Regions from separate parts of the Planococcus shenhongbingii genome, predicted to be linked through region 1. Evidence: riboswitches for the same ligand, from Rfam matches in the RefSeq annotation. Region 1 holds a riboswitch; each other region holds the start of a gene.
What was found. A riboswitch is a leader RNA that binds a small molecule or an ion and turns the genes downstream of it on or off. The one in region 1 is predicted to bind S-adenosylmethionine.
Positions count from the first base shown of each region.

Region 1 (7,890 bases):
GCTGAGATTGAATTTCTCGCGCAGGTGCTCCGGCAATTTGTTGATGTCCCAATGCTCGTAAATAACTTCCTGCTGTTCGAGGAATGCTGCTACTTCGTTTTGCGCTTCGATTGTTTCATTTGTTCCTTGAATTTTAATGATTGCCATTATGAATCTTCCTTTCCGTTTTCAGTTTTAATGTGAATGTATTTGATACAAAGCCATCTGATACTGGAAAAGAAACTCACTTGCCTCCAGCAGTTTCTTGGCTTCAAAACCGTTTTTGCCCCACACGGTAATGCCATGGTTGCGGATCAGCACTGCGCCGCTATCGGCAGTCAAGTGTTTTCGGAACTCTTCCGCAAGGTCAGGGATGTGGGCGTGGTTTGGGATGATGGGGATGGTCAACACCGCATCTTCATCCCATAAACCGAATGCTTTGATGAGTTCAAGGCCTTGGAAATCAATTTTTCCACGGTTCCCGTATAGTTCCGAAATGATGTTATTGGCAACGGTATGGATATGGAGGCTGCACCCCGCAGGTGTTTTCGAATAAACTTCACAATGCAGCAAAGTTTCAGCCGACGGCTTCAAATGTGTCTCATCGACTGCCTTGCCGGCTGCATCCACCAGCAAAAAATCTTCTGCCGTGCGTTTGCGCTTATCTTTGCCGCTGGCCGTCACAAGAAATTCAACAGGCGAATCTTGGACTTTAATGGCCAAGTTGCCGCTCGTTCCCATGAACCAGTCCCGGAGCGCCAATTCGTCTTTGACATCTGCAAGTTCCTGCCATCGCTCCTGAAGCGCCGTCATAGCTTCACACCCAGACGAGCGTCGATGATGGAAGTGACATCCCGGAAGTTTTCAAACGGCTCATACGACAAGCCGAGCTCTTCGCATTTCTCGATTAAAAAATCGCGGGCAATGACGAGGTCTGCCCGTTTCGCCGCTTCAAGATCGGTGATGGAGTCTCCGATGACGATGCTTTTCGCGCCGTTTTCAAGCAGCTCGCGGATAATGGACGGCTTGCAGCAGCCGCAGCCTTGGCTCGTGCATTCGTCATCGCATCTGTGCGGAAAATTGATGTTGATCGTTTCTCCTGAAAAATCGGCTTCGTTGCAATAGACGCCGGCGAAAGGGCCGAATGATTCGAGCAGCGGATAGACAAAAAAGTCAATGCCGCCGCTGACGATATAAAGCGCAATATCCTGTTTTTTGGCGTAGGCCACGAATTCAGAAAAGCCGTCACGGATTTGCGCCTGTTCCAGCACATAGCTGATAATGTCGTCTTTTTTCGATGACGGCAACAGCGTGAACATCTTTGCAACGCCATCTTTTATGGAGACCCGTTGGGCCAGGATATCGTCTTTGACCGATTCCCAGCCGGGCGGATTGAATTTTTTCATGATTGCGATGATGTTGTCGTTGTTGGTCACCGTGCCATCAAAATCGCAGAAAATCACTGGTTTGCTCAAAATGCTTACCCCCATATTGCCAATGCTGTTTTTAATTCTTCATGCTGTTCAGAAGCGTCGGCGAGTGTTTTTTTGCTTAAAACGGCATCAACTGCCTGGCGGAAAGCTTTACCGCCTCCGGCTGCACCGTCCGGATGGCCATGTACGCCGCCTCCTGCATTGATGATACTGTCAATTCCGAAATCGTTGATCAATAACGGAACAAGTCCGGGATGGATGCCTGCAGAAGGCACTGGGAAGCTTCGCTTCAACGGACTGTCCTTCACCAATTCCTCACCGAGTGCCCGTGCCTGGGCTTTTTCAAGAGCAACACTGCCGTAAGGGGAGGGGAACAAAGAAAAGTCGGCGCCTGCGTAGCGGACCAGTTTTCCGAGTGCCAGAGAAGTGGCCAGTCCATAAAAGTTGGAAGAAGTGAAAGCGCCGCTGAATGCTGGATGCGCCATGAGCGGCAGCCCGATATCCGGATCTTCTGCTAGTTCCTGCAGCACATCCAGACCATAAGCATGGACATTGAACAGCAAGGCATCCGCTCCAAGTTTGCGTGCTTTTTTTGCCTTGTCACGCAAGCTGGAAGTGCGCCCCGACAAGTTCACCGCATAAAGCGTCCGGTGCCCAGTTTCCTCAAAGACCTGCTGCAGCACGTTTTTCCCTGTCGTGATCCGCTTCTCAAAAGGCGTCAGCGGATTATCAAATAGAATCTCATCATCTTTTACCAAATCCACTCCGCCGAGCGCCTGCTGGCGAAGCTGTGAAGCGAGGAAATCCAAGTCGCGGCCGATGACGCCTTTGAAGATGCTCATGACAAGCGGCCGGCCGGTAACGCCAAGCAATCCCCGGATTCCGTCGATGCCGAATCGTGGTCCCGGAAAATGCGAGAGCAGCTCTTCGTCAAACTCCAAATCAAGCAGCTTAACTTCACCATCCAGCGACAATTTGCCGAAGACGGTGGTTAATATTGCCGGGAAATCCGCTGAGAAGTTGGCACTTGGATACGAAATCTTCACCACAGCCTTGATTTCATCCGGCTTTAACGGATGCGGGGAATCTTCAAATTCCGTTGTCGAAACGACATTTCCTTTATGGTGTTTTAATTGCTGCTGTTCCAATAATGGCAAGTCGGTCCACGATCCGATCGTCAGGCCCAGGGCGATTCCTTCTGCCTTTTTCCCGAATGAACCCGCTTTGCCATACAGCTGGTAAGTCGCTGTTAAACTGCTCATTGCATTCACACTCCTGTTAAAAATCAAAATAAAAAACCTCTTCAAACAAGAAGAGGTTAATAGGCTTAACAACTTCTTATTTCTCAGCCTCATTAAATGGCTGCAAGAATTAGCACCGTGTCCAATAATGGACCGGTTGCCGGGTATCATAGGGCTCGTCCCTCCACCTGCTCTGAATAAGAATGCGTATTCAATTGTTTTAATAAAGAAATTAGTTTTGATTATTTCATGTATGAAACATTCTGTCAATGAATATTCGCAAAATTATTTGTTGTAAAAAAGTTATTGACAGTCAATTCTGAACCGTGATAGGATTCTTTTCAAACAGCATATAGTTACTCAAATAGTACTCTTATCAAGAGCAGGCAGAGGGAAATTGGCCCTATGACGCCCAGCAACCGACCGTAATACCTTCGTGAGAAGGGGCGCTTTCGCGCCGGAATGCAAATTCCGCAAGGCACGGTGCTAATTCCATCAGAAATGACCATTTCTGAAAGATAAGAGGCGTGGAATCTATCATTCTAGGCCTCTTTCTTGCGGAAAGAGGCTTTTTATATTGACCCGGAAAGGTAGATGAATAATGACAATAGCATCCAAACAATACGAAGCATTAACCGAAGAAAAAGCCATTGCACTGGCTCAGAGCCTATACCCATTCCCTGAAGGAGCGGAACTGGTGTGCCGCGAAATCGGAGACGGGAACTTGAATTATGTATTCCAGATCAAAGATCCTAAAAGTGGAAAAGGGTTGATTATCAAACAGGCATTGCCATATGCGAAAGTTGTCGGGGAAAGCTGGCCGCTGACATTGAAACGCGCAACGATTGAAGCGAACGCTCTTCAAAAGCATAGCGAATTTGCACCGGGGCTGGTACCGGCCGTTTATGCCATGGATGAGGAACTGGCGATTACCGTAATGGAAGACTTGTCTCATCTGACGATTGCACGCGAAGGGCTGATCCAAGGGGCAGCTTATCCAAAACTATCGGAAGACATCGGTGAATATTTGGGACGCACGCTGTTCCATACATCTGATTTTGCGCTGCACCCGTTTGAGAAAAAGCGGTTGGTGGCCGACTACTCCAACCCGGAACTGTGCAAAATAACAGAGGACCTTATTTTCACCGACCCGTTTTTCAATAACGACACCAATGATTACGAACCGGAGCTTCAAGCCACGGTCGAAGCTATCTGGAACAACGGTCCATTGAAACTTGAAGCGGCAAAGCTGAAGTTCAGTTTTTTGACGGAAGCGGAAGCGCTATTGCATGGGGACCTTCATACCGGCAGTATTTTTGCCAGTGAATCGGAAACGAAAGTCATCGATCCCGAATTTGCTTTTTACGGTCCTATTGGCTTTGACGTCGGCTTGTTTCTGGCAAACTTAATCGTTCAGTCAATCACCCGGAGCGGCGAAGAACGCCAAGTGATTGTGAATCATATCGAACGTACATGGGAAGTTTTCTCAACCCGCTTTTCAGAACTATGGGACCGGGAAGGCATTGAAGCATACAAAGACACACCAGGCTATAAAGAGTTCATATTGGAAAAGATATTCCGCGACACGCTTGGCTTTGCCGGCTGTGAATTGATTCGACGCACAATCGGACTGGCACATGTTAAAGATTTGGACAGCATTGAAGATAAGAACTTGCGCATTCGTTTAAAGAAACAAGCTTTGCACACCGGCGAAGCGCTGATTTTAAAACGTTCCGGGTTAACAACAATCAGTGCGGTATCTGGTCTGCTTGAGGAGCTGAAGCAATGACCATTCCATTATCAATTGCCTGGACAGACGGGCAGTTGGTCATCTTAGATCAACAGAAATTGCCGCATGAAATTGACTATTTGACACTCGAGACGATTGAAGATGTCTATGAAGCCATCTTTACGCTGAAAGTTCGCGGCGCCCCGGCCATCGGCATCACCGCCGCTTATGGCTTAGCACTGGCAGCCCAGCGGCACGATGCTGAAACAGTGGAAGCGTTCCTGCATGATGTGCGCAAAGATGCGCTTTATCTAGGAGAGTCGCGTCCGACGGCCGTCAACTTAATGTGGGCGCTCGATAGATTGCTTGAAGCCGTTCAAAAAGCTGAATCTGTAGAAAATGGAAAAGTGCTGCTTATCGCAGAAGCGGTGCGCATCCACCAGGAAGATGAAGCTTCCTGCCGGCAGATCGGCGAATATGCCTTGGCGCTTTTGGAAGGGCATAAACGGGTGATGACCATCTGCAATGCCGGATCGATTGCCACTGCGAAATATGGAACAGCCTTGGCGCCATTTCACCTTGGAAGCGAACGCGGCCGGAAATTTGAAGTGTTTGCATGTGAGACCCGCCCGGTATTCCAAGGTGCACGGCTGACCGTCTGGGAGCTTCAGCAGTCAGGAGTGGACGTCACGCTTATCACCGACAGCATGGCGGCCCACACTATTGGGGCGAAAGACATCGAAGCCATTATCGTGGGCGCGGACCGCATCGCGGCGAACGGCGATACCGCCAATAAAATCGGAACACTCAACTTGGCGATTCTCGCTGATGCTTATGGGATTCCATTTTATGTAGCGGCACCCGCATCAACATTTGACGTCACCATTGACAGCGGTGCAGAAATACCAATTGAAGAACGGAAAGCGGAAGAAATTACTCATCTTGGCAGTCAGCCGATAGCGCCTCTGGGCACGAAAGTCTTCAATCCTGCTTTTGATGTGACTCCATCCCGCTTTATTACTGCAATTATCACAGAAAAAGGAATCATCAGACCTGATTACTACCAAAACATTCCCGGAGTTCTTAACCCCTATGCAGAAAAAGGAGAAAAATAATGAAAAAACAATCGCTCTTATTATTAACCATTTTATTGATCATCAGTGCATTTCTGGCTGCCTGCCAGCCAAAAGGCGAAGGCAGTGAAGAAAAGACGCCGGACGCTGCGAAAGCAGAAGCCTCGGATAATCCGTTGGCCGGCAAAAAAGTCGCGCTCATCATGCAGCAAAACTTAGGGACGTTTTCTGCGCAGTATATCGAAGGTGTGGAAGAACAAGTCGGGAAATTCGGCGGCGACGTAACGGTCTTTACATCGGACGGCGATTTGGCAAAAATGGCATCCAACTTGGACGCAGCCATCAACCAAGGATTTGACGGAATTTTGATTGACCACGGCACCAAAGAGGCATTGAACCAAGGCGTTGAAAAAGCAGTGGAAAAAGGAATTCCGGTTGTCGCTTTTGATGCGGGAGTAGATGTTGAAGGCGTGGTTTCTTTAGAACAAGGCGATCAGCAAATGGCTGAAATGACATTGGAAAAATTGGCTAACGACCATGATGGAAAAGCGAATATCGTAAAAATCTGGGTAGCCGGCTTTGCCCCGATGGAACGCCGCCAAGTTGCTTACGAAGAATTCTTGAAAAACAACACAGGCATCAAAGAAGTCACGGCATTCGGTGCAGCGACTCAAAACACGGCTCTTGATACACAGGCGCAAATGGAAGCGGTATTGAAGCAATATCCGAATGAAGGCGAAATCACAGCAGTCTGGGCTGCCTGGGATGAATTTGCAAAAGGTGCAGTACGCGCCATCGAACAATCCGGGCGCACCGACATCAGCGTCTACAGCATCGACATGAGTGATGAAGACTTGCAGATGATCCAGAAAGACGGCAGCCCGTGGGCAGCTTCGGCAGCGGTGGATCCGGTTGATATTGGCCGCATTCAAGTGCGTTACCTGTATCAGCAAATCAATGGTGAAAATCCGGAACAGAAAGTGGTGCTGGAACCGATTTTTGTAGATGCGGAAAAATTACCTGAAGAAGCCATCACGACCGCTGAATTGAGCGAGTACATCGAAGGCTGGGGCGCGAGTGAGCAAGGGTATACAGACGGGCTTAAGAAGTTGGAAAATAAATAAGGAAAAGTGAGCGGAGCTGTCCTGTACAACGGGGCGGCTCTTTTCTGAGAAAGGAGCAAAGCCGATGGGGAATTCTTTGCTGTCAATGACAGGAATCCGGAAAACGTTCGGAAAAGTAACGGCATTGGAAAGGGCAGAGTTCGGTCTCGAACAAGGAGAAGTACATGCCTTGCTTGGCGTCAACGGTGCTGGAAAAAGTACATTGATCAAAATATTATCGGGCGTTTATGGACAAGACGCGGGAGAAATCCGGCTGGAAGGAAACCTTGTTCAGCTGCAATCACCGAAAGCGGCGAAACAGCAAGGCATTTATTGTGTTTACCAGGAAGTGGATACAGCAATCGTGCCGGAATTATCGGTTGCTGAAAATATTCTCCTTGATACTTTCGCAGCTGGCGGCGGACTGTTTGTCTCCAAAGCAAAAATGTACGTACAGGCGCGTGAAGCGTTGGCTCAATTGCAATCGGAAAATCTTAATGTCAAACAAAAAGCGGCCCAGCTGACATTGGCGGAGAAACAATTAGTGCTGATTGCCCGTGCTCTCGTCCATTCAGCGAAAATCATCATTTTTGATGAACCGACAGCCCCGCTGTCAATCCCCGAAGCCGACAAGCTATTTACGGTCATCAATAAATTAAAAAAGCAGGGAGTCGGCTGTATTTTTATCTCTCACCGGCTGCCGGAAGTGTTTAAAATCAGCGACCGCATCACGGTGATGGCAGAAGGTAAGTGGGTGAATACGTTTGAGACAGAAACGGCTGTGCAGGAAGAAGTTGTTGAAGCGATGCTTGGAAAAACGCTCAGCAATGAACTGGTTCACCGCGAACATGAAATCGGTGCTCCATTGCTGGCTGTGAAAGATTTATCTGACGGACGAAAAGTGAAAAACCTGTCCTTCACTATGGCATCCGGGGAAATCGTTGGCGTCGTCGGGCTTGTCGGGGCAGGAAAGACTGAATTAGCAAAAGCCTTATTCGGCGGAACTCCGTTAACTTCAGGTACGATCGAACTGTCAGGAAGGCAGCTGAAACTCAGGAATCCTGGAGATGCCATTAAAGCAGGGATAGCGCTGGTGCCCGAAGAAAGGCGGAAAGAAGGATTATTCGTCCAAGAATCCTTACAGGCAAACGCATCGTTTCCTAATCTGAAAAAATTCTCGCCGCAGCTGTTCATGGATAAAAAATCAGAAAAAAGATTTGCCGAAGAAATCATCAGCCGGCTCAAAATTAAAACGGACAGCACGGATACACCACTTGTCCATCTAAGTGGTGGCAATCAGCAAAAAGTGGCAATCGGCAAATGGACTTCCCT
Region 1 is NZ_CP129235.1:3,841,182-3,849,071, reverse strand. Features, by position in the region: gene QWY16_RS18695 (1,2-dihydroxy-3-keto-5-methylthiopentene dioxygenase) at 1-147, opposite strand, end outside; gene QWY16_RS18690 (methylthioribulose 1-phosphate dehydratase) at 175-792, opposite strand; gene QWY16_RS18685 (2-hydroxy-3-keto-5-methylthiopentenyl-1-phosphate phosphatase) at 789-1,454, opposite strand; gene mtnW (2,3-diketo-5-methylthiopentyl-1-phosphate enolase) at 1,460-2,674, opposite strand; SAM riboswitch class I at 2,748-2,857, opposite strand; SAM riboswitch class I at 3,024-3,178, shown strand; gene mtnK (S-methyl-5-thioribose kinase) at 3,255-4,442, shown strand; gene mtnA (S-methyl-5-thioribose-1-phosphate isomerase) at 4,439-5,497, shown strand; gene QWY16_RS18665 (sugar ABC transporter substrate-binding protein) at 5,497-6,579, shown strand; gene QWY16_RS18660 (sugar ABC transporter ATP-binding protein) at 6,644-7,890, shown strand, end outside.

Region 2 (7,890 bases), 510 kb from region 1:
AGCGTTGAAGCATGAACAAAAATAAGCGCCCGCGGGCGCTTATTTTTGTTCCATCGATCTCGCGATTTCTATAATGACTTTTGTGGCTTTTTCCATGTTCTGCACAGAGATGAACTCGTACTGGCCATGATAGTTCTCACCGCCAGTAAAAATATTAGGTGTGGGCAAGCCCATATAAGATAATTGGGAACCGTCTGTACCACCTCTGACAGGCACGATGTTTGGTTCAATCTCAAGTGTCTTCATAGCTGTTTCGGCTGTATCGACAATTTCCATTGCTGGTTCAATTTTCTCACGCATATTGTAATATTGATCTTCAATCTCAAGTTTAATGGCTTTATTGCCATACTGCTCTTGCAGTTTAGCAGCCACGTTTTTCATATGGCTCTTTTTCGCTTCGAAAGCTTCTTTGTCAAAGTCGCGGATAATGTAAGAAAGAACCGCTTTATCAACATTGCCGTTGAAACTGTTCAAGTGGATAAACCCTTCGTAGCCTTCCGTCCGTTCAGGCACTTCGTTTTTTGGCATTTCTTCCTGGAAGCGGATAGCGACCGTTTGGGCATTGATCATTTTATCTTTGGCTGAACCGGGATGAACGCTTTTCCCTTGGACCGTCAGTTTGGCAGCCGCTGCATTAAAGCTTTCATACTGCAATTCGCCAAGAGGCCCGCCGTCCATTGTATAAGCAAAGTCAGCTGCGAAACGCTCTACATCAAACTTATGTGGTCCGCGGCCAATTTCTTCATCCGGTGTAAAAGCTACACGGATTTTTCCGTGCTTGATTTCAGGATGCTGAACCAAGTATTCCATGGCGGTCATAATTTCGGCAACACCCGCTTTATTGTCGGCACCGAGCAAAGTAGTGCCGTCAGTAGTAATCAAAGTATGGCCGACGTAATTCTTCAAGTCAGGAAAGTCGGCGACTGCCATGGTGACGGAAGAACTCAATTGAATGTCGCTGCCATCGTAATCATCGATGCGCTGCGGATTGACGTTTTTTCCTGTGAAATCCGTAGCGGTGTCGACATGCGCCAGAAAGCCGGCAACGGGTATTTCTTTTTCTGTGTTGGCAGGCAAAGTGCCGAACAAATAACCGAATTCGTCCATGCTGACATCTTCCAAGCCGATTTCTTTCATTTCGTTTTCGAGTTCATGCAACAAATCCCATTGCCCCGGCGTAGAAGGTGTTTCAGTGCTCTCAGCATCCGATTGTGTATCAATTTTTGCATAGCGGACAAGGCGCTCAATCAGCTTTTCAAACATATACAGTTCCCCCTAAGTATGTAATCACTTTATTTTAGCATGAAAATAGGGAATTTTGGCAATTCGCCCAAGTGTTGCGCAGTCAGCTCAGAGGAAAAATGAAATGCAGCCAGCAACGTATAAAATATGACCAGTAGCAGACGAAATACGGCCAGTAAAGATAAAAATACGACCAGCAAGACAAAAAATACGATTCTAGACAATAAAAAAGGCAGCGGATCCGCTGCCTCTGCCGGCTTCTTAAGCAGAGCCGGCAGGTTTTTTCCGGAAAACAGAAGAAACCTTGTTTTCTGTTCCGTTTTTAATGCGCGTGATGTTCTCGAGATGCTTCCAGACTGCCATAGCAAACAAAGCGAAGGCGGTGACTAAAGGCCATATGCCTTCGGCCGGCCAAAAGGCAATGGCAAAAAACATGCCATATAATACGAGAACCCCGACCACTAAATAGTCGGTAGCCAGTGCTGCCAGCACCAGCAGCAGACCGCCGGCAAGGCCAAGATTCCAATCAAGGGCCAGCATGGCGCCGATGACTGAAGCTGTCCCTTTTCCGCCATCAAAGTTCATATAGAACGGAAAGTTATGGCCGAAAACGACAGCGGCCGCTGCGAGAAATAGCAGCATCCAGACCATTTCATCCGGCAAAGAAGATCCGCTTAGCAAAAAGCGGAATCCCATAACAACAGCTGCTCCTTTAAAAATATCAAGAACAGCAACAAGCGCCCCGTATTTCCAGCCGAGAACGATAGCTGCGTTTGAAGCCCCTGAATTTTTGACGCCTTTATTTTTGACGTTTACGCCGGACAGCAGCTGGGCAATAACAGAACCATGAAGACAACCGATAAAATAACCTGAAAAGAGTGCAAGTGCAATCCATAGAATCATTATTGTTCACCTCTATACAGTAAACGTATTCAATAAGTCATAGGTTTCAAAATCTTTTGAAAAAATGCGCTTGACAAATTTATCTGTTATATTCTATACTACTCAACATGATGGAAAACTAAATCTGAATACTCTTATCAAGAGAGGCGGAGGGAATAGGCCCTATGATGCCCGGCAACCAACAAGCAATGCTTGGAAAGGTGCTAAGTCCTACAGATCCGGCAAGACGGGATCTGGCAGATGAGAGGAGGCAATCCGTATATCACGGCCCTCTTCTTAATTGAAGGGGGCTTTTTTCTATTCCTCCTCAACCATGGTTTCCATCAAAAAAACCTTAGGAGGAAAACAAAATGACAAACTTTAAACCAGAAACGCTTTTATTACACGGAGGACAACAGCCGGATCCAGTTACTGGAGCAAGAGGTGTAGCCATCCATAAAACGACTTCTTATGTGTTTAAAAATACGGAGCACGCCCAAAATTTATTCGGTTTAAAAGAAACAGGAAATATTTATTCACGCATTATGAACCCGACGGTTGATGTTTTCGAACAGCGCGTGGCGCTTCTTGAAGGCGGAACAGCTGCTGTAGCCTTGGCTTCAGGAATGGCAGCTATTGCATTTTCTGTTTTGAACGTAGCAGAAGCGGGCGATGAAATTGTTGCGGACGCCAATTTATACGGAGGTACATACAGTCTCTTTGCCAACACATTGCCGCGGTATGGCATCAACGTCAAATTTGTTGACGGTACAAACCCTGAAAACTTCCGTGAAGCCATTACCGATAAGACAAAAGCAATTTTTGGAGAAATTATCGGAAATCCAAGTTTGAATGTTCTTGATGTAGAAGCAGTGGCAAACATTGCCCACGAAAATCAGATTCCTTTATTGATCGATAACACATTCGCTTCGCCATATGGCAGCAACCCGATTGAGTTCGGTGCTGACGTCGTTATCCATTCTGCAACAAAATGGATTGGCGGACACGGAACAACCATCGGAGGAGTTGTTGTAGATGGCGGTAAATTCAACTGGAATAATCCAAAATTTCCGAGCTATACACAACCGGATGAAAGTTATCATGGAATCCGTTACGGCATTGATGTGGAAGGTGCGTCTTTCGCGACGAAACTGCGCGTTCAATTGCTGCGTGATTTCGGTCCGTCATTAAGCGCCGAAAGTGCCCATGCCTTTTTACAGGGATTGGAAACTTTGCACTTGCGCATTCCACGCCACAACAGCAATGCCCGTATTGTAGCGGAATACTTAAAAGCTCACCCTCAAGTCGAATGGGTCAATTACATTGGATTTGAAGACCACCCATCTCATCAATTGGCACAAAAGTACTTAAAAGACGGATACGGTTCGATTGTCAATTTTGGTGTCAAAGGCGGACGGGAAGCAGGGCGCAAAGTGATTGACAGCGTTGTGTTATGGTCTCATGTGGCAAATGTCGGAGATGCGAAATCGCTGATCATTCACCCGGCTTCGACAACGCATCAGCAATTGAAGAAAGAAGAACTGGAATCATCAGGTGTTACGGAAGAATTGATCCGTTTATCGATAGGATTGGAAAATCCAGAAGACTTAATCGCCGACCTTGAACAAGCAATTCAGGCAGCGGTACTCGAGAACGTATAGGAGGGGACGGAAATGACGACAGTATCCATAGGAACACTTTCCCTGGAGTCGACGGAAGTCTTGCATAACGTAGAACTTGCCTACGAACGGTGCGGCAAAAAAGGTGCTCCTGTGATTCTCGTCTGCCATGCTTTAACAGGCGATCAATTTGCAGTCGGCAGTGCTGAAAATCCAGGCTGGTGGTCAGGATTGATCGGACCAGGGAAAGCCGTGGATACAAACGTTTTTCAAGTCATTACGTTTAATGTGCTGGGTGGCTGCAATGGATCAACCGGTCCATTGTCCATCAATCCGGAAACCGGTCAGCCATACCGGGCTTCGTTTCCAAATCTCACAATCCGCGATATGGTCCGGGCGGAGCATGCGGCGTTAAAGGAGCTGGGCATTTTCCATCTGACCGCGGTCCTTGGAGGATCGCTGGGAGGAATGAAAGCACTTGAATGGGGGCATTTATACCCGGATTTTGTTGAGGCCATTCTTCCGCTTGCTGTGACCCCTGCATACAGTGATTATGGTGTGGCTTTCAATTGGATTGGCATCCAGGCGATAGAAAATGATGCGCTCTTTAAAGACGGAAATTATACGGATTCCTCCGAGCTGAAAGGCTTTGAATTGGCGCGCATGGCCGCCATGGTCACTTACCGGAGCGGCAATCTATTCGATCAGCGGTTCCGCCGCTGTTCCAATGACAGCCGTTTTGAAGTGGAGTCCTATCTTGATTATCAAGGGAAAAAATTAGCTAGGCGTTTTGATGCCAATAGCTACTTGACCTTGCTGAAAGCGATGAATACCCATGATGTATCAAAAGAAAGAATAGAAGCAGAAATCTTTTCCTTGTCTTTTACAAAAGATTTGCTGTACCCAAGCGAACAATTGATTCCCTGGCTTCAAGGCCTGCCGAATGCATCTTGGGAAATCATTGAAACGGATTTCGGGCACGATGGATTCCTCGTTGAATTTGAGAAATGGAATGGCCATATTAAAAAGAAATTGGATAATTTAGTAGTTCCCCAACTCATGCGATAAGCATGAGTTTTTTTGTGAAGTACAACAACAGGAAAGTTTTTTAAAGACAGAGGAAATTTTTAAGGATCTAATAAAAATTGAATAGTTTACCATATTGTTTAAGGAATGATATTATTTAGAAAGACGGAATTAAAGGAGAAATTCATCGATGAATGACCAGGCTACGCAGCTGCTCCTGAAAAAAGTGAAGAAGCATAAAAAATGGACGGAAGGCATATTTGTGAATCCGATTTTTTGGATGGTGAACGGCAAGCCTTATTACATGGCTGGATTCACCAAAAAAAATGCGTCTGTTGCGACTGCTTATGTGACCCCAGGTGAAGAAAACCGGGAAGAAGCGCTGGAAGCTCAGCGCCATTTAGCTCTTTTTGGTGATTTGAGCAATAATATATTCAATATTGGCATGGATTATTTGAAAATAAACGCAGCTTTTTTTACAAAACCGTTAAGCATCCCTGTTTCTACACTGGATTCAGCTGTTTTAGAAGGAAGGGAAGCTTTTGCTGAGCTCTGGAAGATACAGCAAAACTTGACTACATTAATAAAAGACTACAAGAACTATTATGAAAATGACGTATTGATCCGCAAAGAAATTGTTGAAGCAGACGTCATTAAGACACTGGAAACGGCAAACCTGCTGACTTTGTATCAATATTTGAATTTACAGCTGCTCTTGGAAAAAAATGCTGAAATCCAAGCTTTTGCTTCTTTTCTAAAAACAACTGAAGACTGGAATAGGCTTGGGGAAGAATCACAGAAATTTGTTCAGGGAATCACCGATAACGCAGAAAAAATGCGTAAGAACCTGAACGGCTTGAATGTAATTGCAGATCAAGACTTCGAAAACATGAAAAAGCTGAATTACGATAAAATGATCGAAGACAATAAAAAAATCATCGAAGGCCAGCGGCAATATATCCGCTATCCAAAATAAGGAATAAAAAAGCATCTTAGCCTGAAAATCGGCTAAGATGCTTTTGCTTAATCTTCGTCTTGAATATCCACATCGTCCGGAATAGGGATGGCACGCCATTCTTCAAGGGCCTGTTTTGCTAACTCAAGCTGCTGGAAATGCGTTTCGAACTGTGAGGTATTGATCAAGTACTGTTCTCCGTCATTGACTGCGCGAATACGGCCTTCAAGCACGTAACTCATCACTTGTTCTTCAGGCATTGATAGAAAAACGGCAGTTTCCGGGATTGTCATATACATATGATCATCTCCTCTCTTTTCTTTTATTATAATTGATGGAACAGGCTATCTCAAACTATAAAATTCATGATAAGGTTTACTACATTGATGGAATACAGGGAGTGTTGAATGTGAATTATTGGCCATATATCTGGGTTTTGCTAGGAGCGATGCTGTGGGGAACAACTGGGACTGCCCAAAGTTTCCTTGAAGGGACTGCGCATCCTTTGACGATTGGGGCTCTGCGGTTGAGCATTGGAGGATTTACGCTTTTGGCATTTGTTTTATGGACGAAAAAGTTAATGTTCCGGTCGATTCCTTGGAAAGCGGTCTTTTTATCAGCAGCCACGATGGCCCTGTTTCAGCCTTTATTTTTTTCTTCGGTCCAATTGACAGGTATCGCGATCGGTACAGTTGTAGCTATTGGCAGTGCGCCGGTTTTTTCAGGCATTCTTGAATGGGCTGTATTAAGAAAAAAAACGGACCGCGTTTGGGCCATGGCGACCGGCTTGGCAATTGTCGGCTGCTTGCTGTTGTTTGCCGATAAAGACGCACCGGCAGTCAATCCGGTGGGCATTTTGCTGGCGCTTAGCGCTGGCTTGTCGTTCGCCGCCTATGCGCTTATCAGCAAAAAAGTCTTGGAAAGAATGGATGCCGTTCCTTCAGTGGCTGTGATTTTCTCGTTAAGCGCTTTGTATTTGATGCCGTTCTTATTCTTTTTTGATTTGTCATACATAGCGGCACCTGAAAACTTAGGGGTTATTTTATACCTCGGCCTAGGAGCTACGAGTCTTTCGTATATTTTATTCTCAAGCGGATTAAAAATCATTCCTTCTTCTTCTGCAGTGACGCTGTCACTTGCTGAACCGATGACAGCAGCGCTTTTAGGCGTTTTCATTGTCGGTGAAGTGCTGACAGGAATCGCTTGGCTAGGCGTTTTGCTGCTTTTGGGCGGGATTCTGGTGTTAACATTCGGCAGAAAAAAGAGCTATCCGAACAGCAAAGCTGCCTCTATGGAAAAAACACCGCTTTCTTAAGAATTTCTTCATATTTTTGCTAGGCTCGGCTTAAGAATTTCCATTTACAATTAGGTTCATAGAGGGAAGAGGTGCAAGAAATGAGGCATACAGTGCTGGTGACAGACGATGACCAGGATATCCGGGACGGTATTGAAATATATTTGAAAAACGAAGGCTATAAAGTACTGAAAGCGGCGAATGGCCTTGAAGCAATGGAGTTGCTTGAAGAAAATGAAGTGCATGTCATGATTCTCGATATCATGATGCCGAAAATGGATGGAATTTCGGCAACTTTTAAAATCAGGGAAACACGCAATATTCCGATTATCATGCTAAGCGCGAAAGCGGAGGATTCCGATAAAATCCACGGCCTGTCAGTAGGAGCGGACGATTATGTGACAAAGCCGTTCCACCCGATGGAGCTGGTTGCCCGAGTGAAATCACAACTAAGACGCTACGTCACTCTTGGCAACTACCAAGATAAAGCCCAGCATATTGAAATAGAAGGTCTTGTGCTGAATACAGAAGCGAAGGACGTGTCGCTTCACGGAGAGCCAATCAAACTGACGCCGATTGAATTTAAAATAACGGAATTATTGATGGCCAATGCTGGGCGCGTGTTTTCCATCCATGAGATTTATGAACGTGTCTGGAATGAACCTGCTTATAACGCTGAAAATATCGTGGCGGTACATATACGCAAGATTCGTGAAAAAATCGAGGCAGACCCAAAAAATCCGAGGTATGTAAAGGTGGTATGGGGCATTGGCTACAAAATGGAAAAATGATATATGGTCGGTAGTTGCGATTGTCTGTGCTTTGTTCAGCCTGCTTTACTGCTTTACATTTATCTTTGAATTTTTTATAAC
Region 2 is NZ_CP129235.1:3,326,474-3,334,363, reverse strand. Features, by position in the region: gene pepT (peptidase T) at 40-1,263, opposite strand; gene QWY16_RS16105 (glycerol-3-phosphate acyltransferase) at 1,504-2,145, opposite strand; SAM riboswitch class I at 2,277-2,392, shown strand; gene QWY16_RS16100 (O-acetylhomoserine aminocarboxypropyltransferase/cysteine synthase family protein) at 2,496-3,785, shown strand; gene metX (homoserine O-acetyltransferase MetX) at 3,798-4,811, shown strand; gene QWY16_RS16090 (hypothetical protein) at 4,960-5,745, shown strand; gene QWY16_RS16085 (helix-turn-helix domain-containing protein) at 5,793-6,023, opposite strand; gene QWY16_RS16080 (DMT family transporter) at 6,134-7,039, shown strand; gene QWY16_RS16075 (response regulator transcription factor) at 7,120-7,809, shown strand.
Region 2: linked by a shared signal. The riboswitch ahead of QWY16_RS16100 (O-acetylhomoserine aminocarboxypropyltransferase/cysteine synthase family protein) and the one ahead of mtnW (2,3-diketo-5-methylthiopentyl-1-phosphate enolase) in region 1 are both predicted to bind S-adenosylmethionine.

Region 3 (7,890 bases), 100 kb from region 1:
ATTAGCGTGTTTACGGATCAATGAAGAGAGCCATCACTCGGTGGCGATTGCCTTATTCAAGCTGACTGTTAAACGGCGATAACCCTGAAACGGCAGATTATAGATGAAAAATGTTTGCTTCCCTTACCAAGTCTTCTATAATGAAAGAAGTCTCACTAAAGAAGGAAATGAAATATGGAACAAACATTATGGTTTATTTACGCAGCACTTTTAGGCACGACCACTATTGGTTTTTTGATCCACAGCCGCCATGCGGATTTTCCGATTAAATTCGATTTGGCTGTATCCATTGTGACATGGATCGGATTGTTCGGTTTTGTGACCAATAACCAGATTCTTGATCCGCTTGTATGGAAAATCGTCTTTTTCGGTGCCCTGCTCTGGGATATCCTGTTCGCTTTTAAACTGAAAAACAAGTTTGAAGCACAAGAGCCGGAAGCGGCAACCGGTGTCGCCGGCACCCTGTTTATGGCAATCTCAACAATCATCTTGCTCGGGCCTTTGTATTATGGCCTGTTCCAATATGCGTTTTAACTAAAAGAAGGACCTCCCAGCATTAAGGAGGTCCTTCTTTTTGCATATTTTGCACATATTTAAATGGCTTGCTGCGCTGTTTTATCCCGTTTCTTGGCTGCTTCCGCAAGCAGGCTTCCTGAAATCATGGAGAAGAAGCCAAGCATCGAACTGAAAAACATAGCCTGGAATACATGGCTGACAGTTCCAGAACTTGTCAGGAACATATAGCAGCCAGCTCCGCTGATGACCGAAGCGATGGCTCCGGTTTTATTGGCATGCTTCCAGAAATAGCCGAGACTGATAGGCGCCGCAATGCCGCTGATGATGGCAGAAGTGCCGAAATTGGTCAGCAATGCTAGTGATTCCGGCCGGTTGAGCGACATATACAGCGAAATCAACCCAATAAACACCAATGAAATCTTCGAGGCTTTGAGCACTTTGCCATCGATTTCCTGTTCCGACAGGTTTTTGTTCTTGTACAGCAGTGGAACTGCCAACACTTTATAGAGGTCATTGCCGATGCTGTTGGTGATGCCGAGATACAGGCTGTCAGTCGTCGACAGAATGGCAGAAATCAATCCCATCACCAGCAAGGCAACAATGACGACCGGGAAGGCTTCCATGATATACGCCGGAATGGCACTGTCCGCTGAAGCCAAACCCGGCAAGATGACACGTGCGGCAAGGCCGGCAAATACCGAAAAGATGGACAAGACAAAGAGGGAAAGCCCGGCTGTTAAGGTGAACGTCCGCAAATCCTCTTCTTTTTCGACTGTCAGCACTTTATTCATCAGATGGGGCAGCAGCACGAACGAAAACAGCAGCCACTGGATACTTAAGATGGCAAAGCCGCTATAGAAAGGACCGCTTTTTGAAAGAGGTGCCACCAGCGCCGGGTCAATTGTGCGAAGTTCCGAGTGGAGCGTGCCGAAGACATTCCAGCCGCCGCCGATTGTCCATAGCAGCGACACGAACAACAAGATTGAAACGGCCGCCATTGCCGCACCTTGTACACCGTCGCTGACAATCTGGGCAAACGCGCCGCCGAGGCTGACGTAGACAATGGTGATGCCGACACCGATCGCAATGCCCCACATATACGGGATGCCGATGACTGTTTCAAACATTGTAGCAAGCCCGACATTCTGCCCCACAATATAGTAGATATTGAACAACACCAGAAGCGCTACGAGGACCTGTAGTGCTTTGCTATTATAGCGGTTGCCAAGCCATTGCGGAAGCGTCAGGCTGCCGCCATTCTTCTGGCCATAGCGCCAGAAAGTCTTTGTGAATAGCAGCAAACCGAGCCATGTCACGCCAAAGCAGCCAATGGTATACCATAACGTCGACAAACCATATGTATAGGCCCAGCCCGGAACACCGAGAAACAAATTCGCGCTTGCGTAGGAGGTGCCGAAGCTCATGCCGACCAGCGCCGGGCTTATCTTGCCTTTGGCAAGAGCGAAGCCTTTCATCGAACCGCTGTGAACAGCACCTTTCTTACCGAGCCAAGTCGTCCATGCAAAATAGCCAATAAGCATTACGATGATAAATGGAAGCAACCATGTTGTGTCTTCACGCATTGCCATCTTCTCCTTTCCGTTTCGGTTTTGGATAGATTTTATTCCATAGCGTCAATCCGGCGATCCAAAAAACCGCGACACTGATCCAGTAAGCTGTAATCACATCCATTCCCCCTTCTAGTTTTCAATTGGCTGATGCAATTGCTTATAGCTGGCACCAGGATGCGTTTCTTTCAATCCGGTCTGGCCTTTGCCGTAAATTTTTTCGCGGTACGTGCCTTCTGCATATTCTTTTTGGACAAGGCCGCGTTCCTGCAAGACAGGAATGACGAGTTCGACAAAGTCCACAAAGCTTCCAGGGGCAAGTGTATAAGCAAGGTTGAAGCCATCGACTCCTGTTTCTTCCACCCAATATTCGATTTCATCAGCGATTTGTTCCGGTGTCCCCACTGCCACTGGGCCTCTGCCGCCAATGCCGACAAATGTGGCAAGTTCGCGGATGGTCCATTTGCGGTCTGGATCGGCACGCGTAAACACTTCGACTGCTGATTGCATGGCGTTGCTTTGAATATACTCCAACGTTTCGTCTGGATCGTAGCCTGAAAAATCGATGCCCGTCCAACCGCCGAGAAGTGCGAGTGCCCCTTCATAACTGACATAGCTTTTCAGTTCTTCGTATTTGGCTTGTGCTTCCGCTTCTGTTTTTCCGACGATCGCGGTGAACGTTGTGTAAACGATGACGTCTTCAGGATTGCGGCCGTTTGCCTGGATGCGTTCGCGCAATGCGGTTACCCCTTTTTTCACCACTTGGGTTGTGGGGCCGGCAGTAAATACCGATTCCGCATGCTTTGCCGCAAACTCCCGGCCGCGAGGTGAAGCACCTGCCTGGAACAGAACCGGCGTACGCTGCGGCGACGGTTCCGACAAATGAGCTCCAGGAACTTTGAAATATTCCCCTTCATGCCGGATGTCGTGCACTTTTGAAGGGTCGGTGTAGACTTTCGCCTGTTTGTCCCGGACGACCGCATCGTCTTCCCAGCTTCCTTCCCATAGCTTATAGCAGACTTCCAGGTACTCAGCTGCGAAATCGTAGCGCTGGTCGTGGTTCATCTGGTCTTCAAGGCCAATATTGAGTGCTGCGCTTTTCAGATAAGAGGTAACGACGTTCCAGCCGATCCGTCCCTTAGTCAAATGATCCAATGTCGACATGCGCCGTGCAAATGTATAAGGATGTTCATGACTGACCGAAGCTGTAACACCGAAACTCAAATGTTTCGTGACTGAAGACATCAACGGCACTACCAGCAGCGGATCATTGACCGGAGACTGGACGGCGTTGCGGAGTGCAGCATCCCGGGATCCGTTATAAACATCATAAGTACCCAGTACATCCGCCAGGAACACTGCGTCGAATTTCCCTTTTTCCAATAGCTTGGCAAGTTCAATCCAATACTCACTGTCTGTGTAAGTATGGGAACGGTCGTCTTCATGCAGCCATAAGCCCGGAGACTGATGCCCACCAGCACATACCATTTCAAATGCGTTCAAGTAAATTCGTTTCTTCGTCATATTCATCCTCCTCATTGTTAATCATGAATTTGTGCGGCGACGTCAGCTGAAAATATAAAAGCCCTCTTTTCTCAACAATCGAGAAAAGAGGGCCGTATAAATAGACAGAATCCGCTCTCTTATCTCCCAAGAAAAAATCTTGCTGGAATTAGCACCTTTCTGACAAATGTCAGAGGTTGCTGAAGCGTCAACGGGCCAGTCCCTCGGCTTCTCTGGATAAGATTATTAAATTTAAATCCAATCATAATACTAGGATATTTTAAAGTCAACCAAACATTTCAAATTGTCCGATAAATTTTTATGGTATTCATTTACATTTTCATCTTTAAACCCTTTCTCTCATCATGTTTAAAGCGCTTCCAAAAATGCTCAATATTACTTCTGAATTTTTTCAAATTGTTTGTTGTTTTTTTCTGCAATAGGGACGGAGGTTATTATGTGTGACAGACCGGTTTTCAATTGCGGGATGTTTCTGACTATATCAGAAACCAGACCACAATAAACAGCGTCATAGCGATATGAAAGAATGCGTGTGAAATCATAGCGATTTCAAGCCCTTTTCGCCAATACAGCCAGCCGAAGACGATGCCGACAAGCCCGTTGAGCAGCATCATCCGCGTCCAGACAGCCGTCGTCATCGGTACGGCGAGTGCGGTTGCCCCGAAATGACCAAGCGCGAACAGCAGCGAACTGATGGCAATCGCGATCCAGAACACAGCGGCAGATGGCGCACTGCGTGAACGCTGGAACCCTTTCCACATGCCCCACACAAGCAAGGACATCAACCCCCACCGGAGCAGCAATTCTTCTGTAATGCCACCGTAGAATATTCCGGATAACGTGTTCAAAAGATTCCTGGACTCGCGGCTCATTTGAAGCGCCCCCGGAAGATATGGCTGAAAGACAAGATCCAGCACAAAGACAAGGGCAGCCGCTCCTGCTCCCGCCATAATCCCAATAGGAACGGCTTGTTTGAAAGAGCCTTTCTTTGGATCATCCGCTTTTCTGTTTATCTGAAAATACAGGTGGGATATCAGCCCTGTCTTGGGGGCAGTCACCAAACCCACTACTACAGCTGCCACCAGCAGAATCAGCGGATTGATCAATGACAGCAGGACAAGAACAACCACTGGAATATCAGGTGCATCGGGCAGCGTTTGCAGCTGCGATTCAATTAGAGGGATTAAAGCAGGAACCAAAAAAATGATGCCGACTGTACCGAGACCGAACAATGCGAAAAAAGTTTTCAGGAAATGCCTATTTTTCACTGGCTGTGTTTCTTGTCCGTGCGTTTTCGAAAGGTTTTGTTCATCAAAATAGCTTTTCATGACTACCCCTCCCAAATTCAATGGCTTATTTCCAATATATATAATTTTTTATTAAAAAACAGATAATTTGAAGAAACATTCAAAAAATTTTATACGCAATAAAAGATGGGCAGACTGCTGAAGCCAGATTGAAAAACAGCCCATCCCGCTTTGGAATGGGCCGGCTTTTCAGCCGCATCAGTTATTCTTCCAGTTGTTTGATGACTCTGGCCGGATTGCCTCCGACAAAGACACCCGCCGGCACGTCTTTCGTAACAACCGCACCGGAAGCGATGACGGTGTTGTCCCCGATTGTTATGCCAGGATTAATCACAGCCCGGCCGCCGATCCAGACATTTGCTCCGATCGCAACCGGCTTTCCGAACTCCAATCCTGCATTACGTTCTTTCGCATTCAGCGAATGTGTCGCTGTGTAAATATGGACGCCCGGCCCCATCATACAGTTCGCTCCAATCCGGATTTCGCAGACATCCAATAAGACGCAGTCAAAATTAGCGTAGAAATTCTCGCCAACGTAGATGTTATAGCCGTAATCGCAGTGGAATACCGGTTCGACTTCCAGTTTGTTTCCTGTCGAGCCAAACAGTTCCTTTAATAAGCCGGTTCTTCTGTTGGCATCCGCTTCCAATGACTGATTGAACAGCCGGACCAATCTCCGTGCCTGGAGTCTGTCACTCAGCAATTCAGGGTCAGTCGCATCGTAAAGTGCACCTAGCAGCATTTTCTCTTTCTCGCTTCTCATGTGATCCTCTCCCATCTATGGCTCTTTTTTATATCATCTTACTTCTCCAGACAAATGGCTACAGAAAAAAATCAATTGCCATAGATAAATGACCGGCGGAGACAGCCAAACAAAACAAAAGAAAGAGCCTCCGTTTTAAAGGCTCTTTCTCTTTTGGTATCAATTGTATATTTTTTCAGTATCGGCTTTCGTCAATTCAATCAATTCCGACAGATCCGTTTTTTCATCGATGATGTACATCGCTGTCCGAAGCTTGTTCGCACGTTCAGCGCCGATGATCGGATGGGTCAGGTTATTGAACTTTCTGGCCAAGTCTTCGTCGGTCATCGGGTTTTCAATGCTGCCTGTCGCATTTTTCACGATATGCTCAATTGTGCTGCCGTCTTTCAGGAAAGCCGTCGCATACACTTCTTCTTCTTTAACGCTGTCATCGACTTTCGGTGAAATTTTCGAACGGAATGCGACCACTTTAGAATCAACGACTTTCGCGTCTGCGTATTGCGCTTCCCCCGCATCGCCTTCAAGGAATGCGACGGCTCCTGTATGGTAGATGCTGAATTTGCCGGCAAGTCCAGTCGGCGGAGTCGGTTTGCCGGTCAGCTCCAGCACGTATTGGTTGACGGTCAATTCGATGCGTTCTACGTCTTCCGCCGCTACTTGCTTGCCAAGTGCAATGCAAGCGTCGATGGACGGGTGCAGAACTATGCCGCATGCGTAGGGTTTAAAAGCGTTCTTCAGCAGCTCCCATTGCTCTCCCCATTTGATGTTCACTTTTGACAAATCATGTTCAGGCGCTAGGACATTGGCAAATCCGCGTTTCGCTTCCAGCACTTCTGTTGAACTCGTGAAGTTCTTTTTGGCAAGCATGGCCGCCATCAAGCCATTTTGCGCCGCTTTCCCCGGATGGAACGGTTTGGTCATCGTGCCGAACATTTCCCGAAGGCCGAATGACTGCGTCCCGGCGATGCCAAGCGCCCACGTCAGCTGTTCTTCGTCCAGTTCCAGCAGGATTCCCGCTGCAATAGCCGCCCCAAAAACACCCGTAGAGCTCGTGATGTGGTAGCCAAGATGGTAGTGGCTTGGATATACTGCATTCGCAATGCGCAGTTCCGCCTCGCAGCCGAGAATAAAAGCGTGAAGGACCTGCTCGCCTGTCAGGTTCAGTTTCTCTGCAAGTGCCAGCACGACCGGAGCAACCGGGCCGCTCGGATGGTGAATGGTATCAAGATGTGTATCGTCATAGTCAAAAATATGCGAAGACATGCCATTGATCAAGCTGCCGAGCAGCAGATCGACTTTTTCCGTACGGCCGAAAATGGATACCTGTTCAGAAGAATTGATGTCTTCTTTCAGCCCAAGCACCATATCGACCGATGGATGCTTTGATGCACCAATCGCCACGCCCATCCAGTTGAACAAGCTTCTTTTGCCATGGAGCTTTACTTCTTCCGGAATGTTGCTCATTTTTGTCTTCAATACATTTTGCACCAATGTTTTCGTTTCCATCATCCGTTTCCACCCTCTGCTATTTTTTTAAACGCGTTTTCTTTCGCTTTTCGCACATGGAACCTCGCCATGCTTTCCGCAACATCCCCATCCCCCGATTGGATTGCACTAATCATCATCTTATGTTCTTCCACATTTCGCAGCGGACGTCCGGCTTGAGACAAAGACGTCGACATCATCAAGCCGATTTGCGTCTGCAGCATTGTCATGATGGCTTCCAGATAAAAGTTTTCAGACAGCCGTGTCAGCGCCAGATGGAATTCCGAATTGATGTCGGCCAATTCTTTGATATTGTTGGCGGCCGCTTCTTTTTCCGCCTTTGCGACGTAGCTGTTTAACTCATCGATGATTTCCGGTGTCTGGATTTGGGAAAGCGTCCGAGCCGCCAGTCCCTCCAGCACTTCCCTCACTTCATACAGCTGCGCCACTTTTTCCATCGTCAGCGTGGCGACTTTCACGCCTTTATGTGGCACATGCGTCACCAGTCCCTGCTCTTCAAGTTTCCGGATCGCTTCCCGGACCGGTGTCCGGCTCACGCCAATCTTCTCTGCCAGCTCTCTTTCCGTCAGCGTCTGCCCTGGTTTGATGTCCCCTGTGCGGATGGCGTTATACAGATAATCATAGACAGAGTTCTTTTTTACTTCAGTAATATGAATCATGGATTGGCTCCTGTCTTTTTAAGATGGTATACCATTTTTTAATAAAG
Region 3 is NZ_CP129235.1:3,736,585-3,744,474, forward strand. Features, by position in the region: gene QWY16_RS18085 (hypothetical protein) at 175-534, shown strand; gene QWY16_RS18090 (sodium:solute symporter family protein) at 594-2,099, opposite strand; gene QWY16_RS18095 (LLM class flavin-dependent oxidoreductase) at 2,217-3,608, opposite strand; SAM riboswitch class I at 3,725-3,831, opposite strand; gene QWY16_RS18100 (CPBP family intramembrane glutamic endopeptidase) at 4,085-4,936, opposite strand; gene QWY16_RS18105 (maltose acetyltransferase domain-containing protein) at 5,118-5,678, opposite strand; gene QWY16_RS18110 (MmgE/PrpD family protein) at 5,838-7,187, opposite strand; gene QWY16_RS18115 (GntR family transcriptional regulator) at 7,184-7,843, opposite strand.
Region 3: linked by a shared signal. The riboswitch ahead of QWY16_RS18095 (LLM class flavin-dependent oxidoreductase) and the one ahead of mtnW (2,3-diketo-5-methylthiopentyl-1-phosphate enolase) in region 1 are both predicted to bind S-adenosylmethionine.

Region 4 (7,890 bases), 1.0 Mb from region 1:
AACTATAAATAAACCCCATAACCGCCCGGCCGCTGAAAAGCGGGACAACCAGAAAAGAATTTACATTCGAATCAATGATGTAATTGCTGCTGGTTTTCTCGAATAGCTCCCTGCCTTTATAAAACTTTGCTTTTTTCTCAAAGATGGCTGCTTCAATCGTCGGCAAAGTCCTGATATCATACCGCAGATCATGGATGTACTTGATTTCATTTTGTTCCAGCGAAATAACTCCTTCGCCTAAAAAGCCAATAGGGGAATAGCGGCAAAGATAGACATCCAAAACAGAAAAGGCTTCAGAGAAAACCTCTAGTATTTCAATGATCAGCTTCTCATGAGAAGCTATTCTTTTTATTGTTTCCAACCGGTCATAAATGGTAGGCATCTGCATTGAATTCCACTTCCTTTCGGGGTAGGTAGTCCATACTAAATAGGGAATATACTAAATACTATGAATATTATAACATTATATTATGTAAGCGCTGATATTTTTAGTTCTTATGTTCTGTATCTAATTGCTTATAATTAAATTTTTCAATAAAAAGGAGAGAAATGATGAAAGCATTAGTTATTGAAGATGTCCAAAAAGCAGTAATACAAGAAGTCCCGGTTCCTGTGATTGAAAAAGATGGGCTTATTATTAAAACGATGGCCAATGGCGTTTGCCGGAGCGACTGGCATGTATGGGTCGGAGATCATGGGATTGTCCAGCCCGTAATCGGCCATGAGTTTTGTGGAATTGTTGAAGAAGTGGGAAGCGAAATTAAAAACTTTAAACGCGGCGACCGTGTAATCGTTCCGTTTTCAGGAAGTGACGGCACCTGCCCACATTGCATAGCGGGAAACACACAGCTATGTGACTCGTTTATCGTTCCAGGCACAGCTTATCAAGGCGGTTATGGGGAATATGTAGCCGTGCCAAAAGGCGACCGCAATGCCATTTCTTTGCCAGACAATTTGAGTTTTTCTGATGCGGCTGCGTTAGGCTGTCGCTTCATGACTGCCTATCACGGCGTTGTAGATCGTGTGAATGTAATGCCAGGAGAAAAAGTCGTGGTCTATGGCTGTGGCGGTATCGGCTTATCCGCCATCCATATCGCTTCTTCTATGGGCGCATTTGTTATCGGAGTCGATATCAATGATTCCAATCTGGCGTTGGCTAAAAAATTAGGTGCTGACTTTGTCATCAACAGCAAAGACAATGATCCTGTTGAAGCCGTGCAAGAAATCACAAAAGGCGGCGCAGATGTTTCCGTAGACGCCCTTGGAATCACAGAAACTTGTGTACCGGCCATCCATAGCTTAAAAAAAGGCGGCCGCCATTTACAAATCGGCGTGACTTCAAAGAAAGAAGCCGGATTCATCTCCATTCCAGTCGATCACATGGTCCTTACCGAGAAATCATTTATCACCACTCTCGGGATCCCTGCTTTCCGCTTCACTTCTCTTTTAGAGCAAGTCGCTCTTGGAAAATTGCAGCCTGGCAAAATGGTGACGCGCGAAATCGGATTATCGGAAGTTGAAGGCATTTTCGAAGATATGTCTAATTTTGCTACGACGGGAACTTTTGTGGTAACCGATTATCATGCATAAATAAAAATAACCAGAGTGCAGCTGATTTACAGCTGCACTCCGGCTTTTTGCGCTTCCCGATAAATAATGGGAATATGAGGCGATGCCTTATTCGATTGGAATCCGGTAACCTTTGTCTTTTCGTGACTGCTCAGTGGACTTAGGCACATCAAGCATCAATACCCCTTTTTCAAATGAGCCTGCAATTTGTTTTTCATCAATTTCACCAATATAGAAGCTGCGCTTGAATGCACCGTAAGAACGTTCTTTGCGTACGAAGCGTCCTTCTTCATCATTAGACTCCCAGCTTCGGTTTCTTTCACCGCGGATTTCCAAATAGCCGTCTTTGTACTCCACTTCGACTTCTTCTTTTGAGAATCCAGGAAGATCGACCATAAATTTATAGCCATCTTTCTTCTCTCTTATATCAACTTGAGGGTAGGTATTTTCCCCAAAAAACTTATTAAAGAAGTCAGATTCCAATCCGCTTCCAAAGAGGCTTGGGAATAAGTCAGTTTGTTTTCTTGGAAACAAAGTGCTCATTGTGATCTTCTCCTTTTTAAAGAATTTTTGGTTAATGCCAGCTTTTCAAAAGTCACAAGATCCTAATCACTTTTTTAAAAGCAACCGGTTTTCCTATGGCCACCCTTCTACAACTTGGGCTTGCCATGCGATGACTTTCAACGCCCACATTTTTTCTTACCCCTTTCTTCTTATTCTGGTCTTTCTACTTAAAATTATATTCAAAACTGTTTTGCTGTCAACAGATTTACATCGCTCAAAACCCTTGATACGATTGTTTTTTTAACCTTCTCCCTACCTTAAATCACTTTTTTTCAGGTATTTTTTTGTTTTTTTACCAACTTGAAAAATGTTTGCCGAGTTCTGTTTAATGGATGCATAGTAAAGAGAAAAACGAATACATTAAACCAGAAGCTGATTTAAAATCAAGAAAATAATTCTATCAGAATATTATGTTGACGATTAAATACAATGGTGGTAAAGTTCTCTACATAGTTTAATAGTAATTCGTTCTTATCATGAGAGGTGGAGGGAATGGCCCTGCGAAACCTCGGCAGCGGGCTCACAATTGAGCACTGTGCCAATTCCAACAAGCATGAGCTTGAGAGATAAGAAGAGCCGGATATTTAATGTGATTTCACATGTCAGCCTCTTCTTATGGAAGAGGCTTTTTGTTTGCTTTCATGTTAAGGCAATTCTATTAATATTAAACCAAGTAAACTTATAGAAAAGGAAGGTGTATCAAAATGAAAAACACGAAAAGCTTTTTATTATTGTTTGTTGTAGCCATAGTCAGTTTGTTACTGGCGGCATGCGGCAGCAAAGAATCCACCAGCGAAGCAACCGCTTCAACAGAAGGCAAAGAACAAAACGCATGGGAGCGCATCCAGGAATCCGGAAAAATTGTAGTCGGAACAGAAGGTCTTTATTATCCTATTACATACCACGACGAAACGACGAAAGAATTGACCGGTTATGATGTGGAAGTAGCCCGTGCTTTAGGCGAGAAACTTGGGCTGGAAGTCGAGTTTAAAGAAATGGAATTTGATGGCTTGCTTCCGGCACTCCGCAATGGCCAGATCGATATAGCAGCAAACGATTTTTCTGTCACAGATGAGCGCAAAGAGAAATTCGATTTCACCATTCCGATCAAGCACTCTTACGGTTCTGCCATTGTGCGTGAAAGCGATAACTCGGGCATAGAATCCGTAGAGGATTTGAAAGGGAAAAAAGTCGGTGGTTCCGCAACAAGCAATTACTCGAAGTTCGCCCAGGAACAAGGCGCTGAAGTAATTGTCTATACAGGTTCTGACACGGTCCTTCCGGAAATCGTCAACGGGCGCGTTGATGCCACGCTGAACGACTACCTCGTATTGATGCGCTCTCTTGAGCAATACGGCAAGCCAGGATTAAAACTTGCCGAAGGGGTAAAGTTCTCATTCAGCAGCAGCGCAATCGTATTGCCTAAAGACAGCCCGGAGCTGAAAGAAAAAATCGATGCAGCTCTTGAAGAATTGCTGGCTGATGGCACAATCAAGGAAATTTCAAACAAATTCCTGGGTGCTGACGTAACCCAGCCTCTTGAAAAAGAATAAAATTTCGGAGGAATCTTCAGATTCCTCCTCTATACATAATGAGTAAAGGAGTCTTCCGATGGCCGACTTTAAATGGGAATATCTTTTCAATATAGAAATTGCACTCGACTCCCTTCCCTTCATTTTAGAGGGAGCTTGGCAAACCATCTTAATTGCTCTTGTCAGTATGTTTTTCGCCTTAGTTCTGGGTTTGTTTGTTGCCCTTGCCCGCATGAACCGGTTCAAACTGATTTCAGTGCCTGCCCGTCTGTTTATTTCCTTTATGCGAGGCACACCGCTGCTGGTTATGCTGTTTATCCTGTACTTCGGCTTCCCGATGGTCGGCATCGAGATGGAGCCACTGACCGCAGCCATCATCGGCATCAGCATCCATTTTTCCGCCTACACAGCCGAAATCATCCGCTCCGCCATCTCTTCCGTTGCCAAAGGACAATGGGAAGCTGCGGAGACGCTTCGGATGAGCTATTGGCAGACTATGACCCGCATCATCTTGCCACAAGCGACACGCATTGCCTTGCCGCCTTTATCGAGCACGTTCATGGATATCATCAAAGGAACTTCCCTTGCAATGGTCATCACGGTTTCAGAAATGTTTTACCGTGCAAAAGTGGTAGTCGGACAAACCTATGAAAGCTTGACTTTGTATATTCTGGTTGCGCTTATTTACTGGGCAATCTGTGCACTGGTCACGCTGCTGCAGGATTATCTGGAGAAGAAAGCCAACCGTTATGTGGCAGCTTGATTGGAGGTACAGAATATGATTAAAGTGGAAAACCTAAGTAAAAAATTTAAAGATCTGGAAGTATTGAAGTCCATCTCGCTTGAAATTGAAAAAGGGGAAGTCGTCAGTATTATCGGTCCTTCCGGCTCTGGAAAAACCACGTTGCTTCGCTGTCTGAACTTACTGGAAACCCCATCTGCCGGATCGCTGCAAATCAACAATGTACACGTGGCGTTTACAGGAAAGACTCCGACAAAAAAGCAGAAAATCGATATCCGCCAATATTCCGGTATGGTGTTTCAGCATTTTCACTTATTCCCGCATAAAACGGTGATTGAAAACATCATTGAAGCACCGCTCGTCGTGCAAAAAAGAAACAAGCAGGAACTTGTCTTTGAAGCGGAAGGACTGCTGCAGAAAGTCGGCTTACTGGATCATAAAAACCAGTATCCCGAACAATTGTCTGGTGGACAAAAGCAGCGGGCAGCCATCGCACGCATCCTTGCCTTAAAACCTGATTTGCTGTTGTTTGATGAACCGACTTCTGCGCTTGATCCTGAACTCGTTGGAGAAGTACTGACAGTCATTAAAGAACTGGCATCGGAAGGACAGACAATGGTCCTCGTTACGCATGAAATGGACTTTGCCCGCGAAGTATCAGACCGTGTTGTATTCATCGCCGATGGCCATATCGTCGAGCAAGGAAAACCGGAGGACATCTTCACCTATCCGACCGAAGAACGCACGCAGAAATTTTTGCAAAAGGTTTTACTGCGGAGAGCATAAGAAAAGCGTATCGGGTAACCTCAAAGGTTATCTAATACGCTTTTTAATATTTATCTCCGGTATTCTCGATATAAGTTTCTTCGCCTGTCTTCCGGTCTTTGATGATTTTGTCACTCTGCGGCACGTCTTCCCTTCCTTCATCGGGAGCGTTTTGAAAAGGGCCCTCCAAATTGACTTTTTTGCTCTCATTTTTTCCCTAAAGCGTCTTTTGCTTTCTCGGTAATTTTATCCATCACGGATTTATTGTTTGAAGTGTTTCCTTCTGAAGAGTTTGATTTCACAGCGAACCCCTCCATCGTAAGTCTATACTTTGAAAAATTCCAGAGACCTCTCCCCTGTTAAGCTAGCGCTCTTTCGCTTATGCCGACCTCACTCGAATTGTAGCCTTATTCTTTTCTATACCCTTCTCTCCAAATAAAAAACGGCCTTGTTATTTCATTTTCTTCTATATCATAAAGCAGCTCTTAATAGAGAATTCATCATCATGGTTTCGAGTTAAAAGCAAAAAAGGCGTTTCCTATCACCTTTAAGGTAACGGGAAACGCCTTTTTCTTTTTCTTTATTAAGCTGTATGGCTGGATTCGTGTTTGCTTTGCTGTGATTTTGAAATGATGCCATCAACTGCCAGCATTCTGCTGCCGTTCACTGCAAGGAAAATAGCGATTGCCATGAAAGCGATGTCCAGTTCATATCCTGCTCCCACACCGTCGCCTAAAAAGCCAGCTGGCAATTTCGCAGTGAAAATTGCACCAAGCATTACTATTGCCAATAACGCCGATACGATTCGTGTACCTAGTCCAATAATCAACGCGAATCCGCCTACCATTTCAATTAGAGCCACTACATACGCTAAAGATCCCGGGATGCCGATGCTGTCAAACCAGCCCGCTGTATTGCCGATGCCTCCCTGAAATTTCACCAATCCGTGGATAAAGAAACTGATTCCCAATACTACACGCAACAATACTGTACTTGCTTCTGCTTTATTTGTCATTGTAATTTCCTCCTTTAATATCTGTTTCATTTTTTGGTCATGCCAGTGAATCCAGCAGCCATTTCTCAAAATCCTTGTAATTCTGCAGTGACACTGTATGCGGTACCGGATAGTGCTTAAATGTCACATCCGCACCCAAACTTTCAAAATAATCCCGGCTCGCCTGCCCCCATTCAAAAGGCAGTGCCTGATCCTGCTCCCCGTGTGAGATGAACAGTGACAGCCCATCCATTGAGCTTTGCTGGAATTCGGTTTTTACGAATTCCGGAATATAGCCGCTCAAAGCGACAATGCCCTTGATGCGCTTTCCTAATGCCAGCCCGGCTGCCATCGAAAGAATTGCCCCTTGGCTAAATCCAAGCAAGTAAATCCGGCTTGCATCCAATGGATATTCGCCTTCAGCCCAGCCGATAAAATCTTTGACTTTATCAACCGCTGCCTCAAATACTTCCTGATGAGGTTTCCCATATCGCTCAATCGTGAAAAAGGCATAGCCTGGAGGCCGTTCGAGCGGTCCGCGAATACTGAAAATATAAAAATACTCTTCCAGTCCGTTAACCAAATTCAGCATGTCCTTTTCATTGCTGCCCATGCCATGCATGACAAAAAGCGCTGGATAAGTTTTACCAGGATCTGCCTTACGTGGCTTTTGCAATTCGTAAACTAAAGGCGCGCTCATTCTGCTCATCCTTTCTGTGGTTATTTTTTCTCGGGTGTGAATTGAAATCTATTAAAAGAATAAAATATTCTTATCAAGAAACATCCTTGCAGAAAAAATGGCCTCTTCGGCTCAAATTTGTTTCCTAATAAGAATCTTTATTTTCTATAAGATAACAAGGTTTCACTGGAATGTCAACCATTTGTTTGCTAAAATAGAACTATGTTTCTTATGAAGCAACTAACGAGGTGAAAAAAATGGATATCGGATCAAAAATTCGGAGCATACGTAACCGGAAGAAAATAACTATTGCTCAACTGTGTGAAGAAACAGGTTTGTCAAAAGGCTTTGTCAGCAATATTGAAAATAATAATAGTTCCCCGTCCATCAGCACACTGCAAACCATCTCCAATTATCTGGATGTGCCACTGCCTTATTTACTGCTGGAAAAACAAGAGCATATGCGAGTGGTCAGAAAAGATAAACGGAGCTACTCCACATACAATAACTTGAAAGTGGAGCATTTATCATCGATTGGCGGATTGCGGATGATGATTGTCGAATTTCCTCCCGGCACATCTACTGGAGAAAGCAATGCACACGAAGGAGTAGAATCCCATCTGGTTCTGGAAGGTAAAATCCTTGCTGAACAAGGCGAAGATTCCATCGTTGCCGAAGCAGGGGATTCATTCAGCTGGAATGCCTGCGTTCCGCATTTCGTCAAAAATATCGGAGAGGGAAAAGCGGTTGTCCAGGTTTCCGTCTACTCAGATACGGAACTCACGGAAATATATTGAATTCCACTTTTCCTGTATCAATAAAAGCGTTTCTCCGCCTTCTAAAAGGCAGGGAAACGCTTTTTTTATCTTCTTGAGCACCGCTATAACTCCATTGAATTCACCGGATTACATGATTATACTTTCTTTAACAGTTCCTATACTGAATGGAGGAATACCTGATGGCAGAAAAGATGATTCACAGCGATGGCATAGAATTATTCACGGAAAGCTTTGGCGATCCAACTGACACGCCCCTTCTTTTGATC
Region 4 is NZ_CP129235.1:893,882-901,771, reverse strand. Features, by position in the region: gene QWY16_RS04455 (response regulator transcription factor) at 1-388, opposite strand, end outside; gene QWY16_RS04450 (zinc-binding dehydrogenase) at 550-1,590, shown strand; gene QWY16_RS04445 (Hsp20/alpha crystallin family protein) at 1,678-2,112, opposite strand; SAM riboswitch class I at 2,602-2,706, shown strand; gene QWY16_RS04440 (transporter substrate-binding domain-containing protein) at 2,838-3,686, shown strand; gene QWY16_RS04435 (amino acid ABC transporter permease) at 3,745-4,428, shown strand; gene QWY16_RS04430 (amino acid ABC transporter ATP-binding protein) at 4,444-5,193, shown strand; gene QWY16_RS04425 (DoxX family protein) at 5,756-6,187, opposite strand; gene QWY16_RS04420 (alpha/beta hydrolase) at 6,225-6,866, opposite strand; gene QWY16_RS04415 (helix-turn-helix domain-containing protein) at 7,103-7,642, shown strand; gene mle (alpha/beta fold macrolide esterase) at 7,804-7,890, shown strand, end outside.
Region 4: linked by a shared signal. The riboswitch ahead of QWY16_RS04440 (transporter substrate-binding domain-containing protein) and the one ahead of mtnW (2,3-diketo-5-methylthiopentyl-1-phosphate enolase) in region 1 are both predicted to bind S-adenosylmethionine.